DNA from 2 places in the Coriobacterium glomerans PW2 genome. Region 2 is predicted to be linked to the other one. Evidence: predicted binding sites of a transcription regulator. Region 2 holds the regulator's gene; the other holds the start of a gene.

What was found. The regulator NrdR, encoded in region 2, represses ribonucleotide reductase genes. The targets are predictions, from matches to a motif close to AAACACNATATATNGTGTTT.
Region 1: nrdD (anaerobic ribonucleoside-triphosphate reductase) is a predicted target of NrdR. The motif match lies at 1,881-1,900, and genes of this name have one in related genera.

The regions. Positions count from the first base shown of each region.
Region 1 is NC_015389.1:807,474-810,619, forward strand. Features, by position in the region: gene CORGL_RS03470 (LCP family protein) at 225-1,652, shown strand; gene nrdD (anaerobic ribonucleoside-triphosphate reductase) at 2,016-3,146, shown strand, end outside.
Region 2 is NC_015389.1:1,118,567-1,121,712, reverse strand. Features, by position in the region: gene lexA (transcriptional repressor LexA) at 1-303, opposite strand, end outside; gene CORGL_RS04965 (LysM peptidoglycan-binding domain-containing protein) at 464-940, shown strand; gene nrdR (transcriptional regulator NrdR) at 1,029-1,472, shown strand; gene dut (dUTP diphosphatase) at 1,477-1,920, shown strand; gene CORGL_RS04950 (NCS2 family permease) at 1,958-3,146, shown strand, end outside.

The DNA of each region.
Region 1 (3,146 bases), 310 kb from region 2:
CATCGGGTCTCCTGCGACACCGAGGTCATTTTTGCGCAAGCTATCCATTTCATGGAACTTCACCGTCAGAGAGAAGAAAAAGGTAGGCTTTCGTGAGGACAGGCCGCCGCGTCGCGACAAGATGGCGTTTCAGCCGGATCATCTCGATGCGAACATATCGGTCGCGCGAGCTGGCTGGCGGTCTTGAATGAGCAGATGTCGAGTGAACCTGGACTTGTCATCCGATGGCTAGGGAGGCAGCGTTGCGCAGACAGAATGGTAGGAACACCCAGGATCGCCGGCGCGGCGGCCACGATCGCCAGCCCTCGCGGGGATCTCACGCGCAGCCCGCGCGGAGACGGGCGCTCGATTCGCGCGCCGGTATCGTTCCGGCGTCGCGGACGACGAGAGGTGCGATGCCGGACAGCTCGTATCAGGCCTACAGTCGCTATAACCCGCACAACCCGTATCTGGCCGGGAACGGGTCGCGCGCGCGCCGTCCGGCGAATCCGGTCCGGCCCCACCGCGCTCGTCGTCGCATCATCATCGGTGTGGCCATGGTTTTTCTCATGGCGCTCGCCGGGGTCGCCTATGGAGCATATTATATTGTCAGTGCTGATGGCGGGCTCAAGCGCTCGGATGCGCTCCCGATCTACGATGGGCCGCAAAGCGAGGACATCGACATGCTCATCATGGGGCTCGATTCGCGCGTCGACGTCAACGGGCAGCCGCTGTCCGAGGAGACCTACCAGGCCCTGCACGCCGGCGGCGAGAACGATGGCGGCCTCAATTCGAATGTCTTGATCTATGTACATATCCCCAAGGACGGTTCAGGCATCACCGCGATTTCGATCCCACGTGACGACTACGTCGATCTGCCCGGCAAACCCTACGGGCAGAGCAAATCCAAGATAAAGGAGGCCTACGGACTGGCGTTCGCTGAGAAGCAGAACCAGAACGCGAAGGAGGGCAAGTCCGACGACGATGCCTACCAGGCCGCCCGCGATGCCGGACGCAAGGCCGAGATCGCTGCGGTCGACGCGTTTCTCGGTGTGCGCATCAACCACTTCATCGAGGTGACGATGGGTGCGTTCTACGAGGTCGCCAAGGTTATGGAGCCCATCACCGTCACGGTCAACAACGACACCGAGGATGTGACCTATGCGGGCATCAAGCTGACCGCGGGCACCCATGAGCTATCTGCCAAAGATGCCATCGCCTTCGTGCGGCAGCGTCGCGACAACGTCCACGACATCAACTTCACCGATCTGGATCGCACGCGCCGCCAGCAGGTCTTCATCATCGCCGTGCTGAACAAGTTGAAATCGATGGGCTTGGGCGATGTCGGCAAGGTCGATCCTTTGGTCAAGATCGCCCAGACGAGCATGGTGTTCGACAAGAATCTCTCTCTATTGAGTCTTTACTCCATGGTGAAGAAGATCGGTGGAGCGGACATGCGGTTCTACACGTTGCCGGTTGAGAGCTTCGGCAAACAGGACGGCAAGGACGTGAACATCGTCGACGTGAAAAAGATCCAGGAGACGGTGAAGGATATCTTGGCCGGCGATGATACCTCGACACCCTATGGTGCCGCGAAAAACGCCACCGAGCAGCCTTCGCCCACCGAGCTGTCGCTTCTCAACAGCAGCGGTGGAACGCCGAGCGTGAAATAGGCTCTCGGCTCTCGGCTCTGCACGTGCGTCCGTGTTTGCGCTGGGGTCATGTGCTCGACGGCAGCGGGCGGCCGCACCATGCATGGAGCGGCCGCCCGTCGCACGGGCGCATGTCCGTCGCCCATGACGTTGCCTGCTTGCGGCAGCGAATCCTCATCGCTCGAGGCCGCTTCGCGACCGCGGCGGCGCATCTCACCTGAGGTTTTCCCCTAGTGCTTATGAGGGAAATATCACAATATATTGTGTTTTTGAATTTTAGTTTTACTCTATATAGTTACCTCGCTAGGGTATTATAAAGTCCGGCGGGGCGCGCCCGATAACCGTGCCCCATATGAGACCGTACAACACATGAATGGGGACCGCATGAAGATCATCAAGCGAAGCGGGGTAGAGGTCGCGTTCGATGTCGATAAGATATCGAGCGCCATCCGAGGTGCCAACAAGGAAGTGAAGGAGGCCGACCGCCTCACCGAGCGCCAGGTGATCTATGCGTCGCAAAACGTCGCGGAAGCCTGCGAGCGCGCCGGGCACACCGTTTCAGTCGAGGAGATCCAAGATCTCGTCGAGGATGAGATCATGGCGCTCGATCGCTTCGAGGTCGCGCGCAGGTACATCATCTACCGCTACCTGCAGGGCCTGAAGCGCCAGAAGAACACGACCGATGACAAGATCCTGTCGCTCATCGAGCACAACAACGAAGAGGTCAAGCAGGAGAACTCGAATAAGAATCCCACGGTCAACTCTGTGCAGCGCGACTACATGGCCGGTGAGGTCTCCAAGGATCTCACCGCGCGCGTCCTGCTGCCGCGCGACATCGTGAAAGCGCACAATGAGGGTATCATCCATTTCCATGATTCGGACTACTTCGCGCAGCATATGCACAACTGCGATCTCGTCAACCTCGATGATATGCTGCAGAACGGCACCGTCATCTCCGGCACGCTCATCGAGAAGCCGCACGGTTTCTCGACGGCGTGCAACATCGCCACGCAGATCATCGCGCAGGTCGCTTCGAACCAGTACGGCGGGCAGTCCATCTCGCTGACGCATCTGGCCCCCTTCGTGGAAGTTTCACGACGCAAGATCCGCCGCGAGGTCGAGCGCGAGCTCGCCGAGCTCGGTGCGCATGCAGACGAGGACGATATCTCGAAGGTGGTCGAGGATCGGCTGCGCGACGAGATCCGTCGCGGCGTTCAGACCATCCAGTACCAGGTCGTCACCCTCATGACCACCAACGGACAAGCGCCGTTCGTGACCGTGTTCATGTACCTCAACGAGGCGCGCTCCGCAGACGAGAAGCGCGATCTGGCCATGATCATCGAGGAGACGCTCCGGCAGCGCTACGAGGGTGTGAAAAACGAGGCCGGCGTATGGATCACACCGGCGTTTCCCAAGCTCATCTATGTGCTTGAAGAGGATAACGTCGAGGAGGGCGCGCCCTTCTTCTATCTCACGCAGATGGCTGCCAAGTGCACCGCCAAGCGCATGGTGCCC
Region 2 (3,146 bases):
CGCCGCAACACGTCCGACGAGTGGCAGCGAGATGCTTCCGCGGTCGGGTTTCTCTATGACCTCGGCGAGCTTGGCTGAGCTTCCGTCCTCGTTGAAAAGCTCCAAGGCCCGTGGCTTTGTCGCATCTCGTTTTATGAATCCATGGTCTTCGAGTGCACTCAGATGGGCGTGGACCGTGGAGGGAGAGGAGAGCCCCACGGCGGCGGCCATCTCGCGAACACTCGGCGGATAGCCCTTCTCAAGCTGATATGAGCGAATGAAATCATAGATCTGCTGCTGTCTCTTTGTGATCTTGCGCACGATGTTCACCTTTCTCACGTCGAAAAACAAACATATGTTCTATTTATGCTTGACAAGAACAACTGTTCGAAGATAATTGTATACGAACATTCGTTCCTATGCCAGCACTTTGTCTTACCAATGCGATAGAGCGATCTCAATTCAGCATTTGAAGGGAACTTTGATGATTGAATCTTACGTCGCCGTCCAAGATCGTTTCCCATCACTTGGATCAAGCGAGCCGCGCCCGACCTTCAAGGTGCTTTCCGGCGGTCTCTCTCATCCTTCAGCTTGCTCACCTGTCGCGTCGCTGCGCGTGACTGGCAAGCATATCGCGCGCGAGGTTATCACGGTCTTGTTCGTCAGCTTGCTCGCGGGCGCGGTATTCGCTGCCGGCTTGGGTGTTATCGGTGGTGCGCGCGGCCGCTACGAGTCAGCGCGCGATCACGCGTCGCGGAGCGCGACCCAAATCGTTCAAGGGGACAGCTTGTGGTCGCTCGCTTGCGAGCATCCCATCGAGGGCCTCGGGACGGCTGATGTCTGCGAGATCATTCGCAGCTGGAACGACTTGGGTTCCGCGACGATACAGCCGGGTGCACGGCTCGTCGTTCCCGCGGGACCACATGACTTCCATGATGTCCGTGCGTCTCCCGATATATGATCTCAACCCTCGAATCAAAACCTTTTTGTGATCTATCTGGGGGGAGTCGTGGTATTCTTACCTCGTTTCCGATTTTGAGGAGGTCTGGATGCGCTGTCCCAAATGCGGCAGCGAGGAAACCCACGTCGTGGACTCGCGGATGCATGAGACGACCAACGCGATAAAGCGTCGTCGAAAATGTCTAGATTGCGGATATCGCTTCACAACCTATGAACGCTGCGAAGATCCAATCGAGGTAATCAAAAGCAATGGGTTGAGACAACCGTTTGATCGCAACAAACTGCTCGTCGGTCTCACGCGTGCCACGGTGAAGCGCTCGATCAGCCTTGAATCGCTGAATTCTCTCATTGATGATATCGAGCGCGAGTTGCGGGCTGGAACGTTCGCCTCCATACACTCGCGCGAGATCGGCGATATGGTCCTCAAGCGGCTCGAGCGGCTTGATAAGGTCGCCTATGTGCGGTTTGCCTCGGTGTATCGTGATTTTCAGGATATCGATGAGTTCCTTCAGGAACTTGACAAGTTAAGGTGAGAATATGGCATGCGTATCGGTCTCTATCAAGCGTCTCGATCCGTCGGTCGAGCTTCCGTCCTACGCCTACGCCGGCGATGCGGGGCTCGACCTTCGCGCCAGCGAAACGATCGAGCTCGGTCCGCACGAGCGATCGCTCGTCTCCACCGGTCTCGCGATCGCTTTGCCTGAGGGCTATGCGGGCTTTGTTCAGCCCAGGAGCGGCATGGCGCTCAAACGGGGGCTCTCCATCGCGAACTCGCCTGGTCTCATCGATGCTCATTACCGCGGAGAGATCAAGGTCATCGCCGTGAACCTCGATCCGCGCGAGTCCATTTGCATCGAGCGCGGAGAGCGCATCGCGCAGCTTGTGATTCAGGAGGTGCCCGCGATACGGCTCATCGAAGTTGAAACCCTTGATGAAACGCAACGCGGTACAGGTGGGTTCGGGTCGAGCGGCACGATGTAGCTCGATGCGATCGAAAAACGAAACCGAGGATAACCACATGCTTGAGAGATTCTTCAGATACACGCAACGCAATTCGAGTTCGGGTACCGAGGTGCGTGCAGGTGTGACAACGTTTTTGGCCATGTCCTACATCATCGCAGTGAATCCATCTCTGCTGGCTGCGGCAGGTGTTTCTGCAGAGGCCGCTGTGACCTCGACATGCTTTGCGGCCGGTGTCATGACGATTCTCATGGGGGTCTGCACGAATCGCCCGCTCGCGTGCGCATCGGGCATGGGGATCAACGCGGTCGTCGCCTTCTCGCTCACTGCGGCGAGCGGCGGTGACTGGCGAGTCGCTATGGGCGTCATTTTCCTCGAGGGGATCATCATCACCGGTCTTGTCCTGTGCGGTCTGCGCGAGGCCATCATGGATGCGGTTCCCATCTCGCTTCGACGCGCGATAGCGGTTGGACTCGGCATCTTCATCGCCTTGCTCGGTCTGATCAACGGTGGCATCGTCGTGAACAACGAGTCCACGCTGATCGGTTTCGGCTCGGTGTACTCACCTCAGTTCATGGTCGGGGCTCTCTCGGTTCTCGTGACGTTCGTTCTATTTGTATTTCACGTTCGCGGCGCCCTTCTGATCGGCATTCTCATCGCCTCACTCGCCGGCATACCGCTCGGCGTCACCGCGATCCCGCAGGGAATCTTGCAGCTGCCGAACTTCACGACATTCGGCGCACCGTTTCAAACCGCACAGGACGGATCGGGGATGGCGATCCTCAAGGTGTTCGTGAGCCCGACGCTGCTCGTATTCGTTTTCTCCATCATGCTCTCCGATTTCTTTGACACGATGGGAACGGTTGTCGCCGTGGCAAAACAAGGGGACTTTCTCGACCGAGACGGAAATGTGGAGGATATCCGCAGTATTCTTCTGATCGATTCGATCGCTGCGGCGCTCGGCGGGTTCGTGGGTTCCTCTTCATGCACGACTTTTATGGAGTCGGCCTCAGGTGCCGCAGACGGCGGGCGCACAGGACTGACCTCCGTTGTCTGTGGTTGTTTGTTTTTGGTCGCAGCGTTCTTCTCCCCGGTCATCGCTGTTGTATCTTCAGCTGCGACCTGCGGTGCCCTTGTTCTGGTCGGATATCTGATGATGAGCGTCGTTGCCGATATCGATTTTGATAAGCCTTTAGATGGTATCTCCGCCTTTGTCACCATCATCGGGATTCCGTTGACCTATTCGA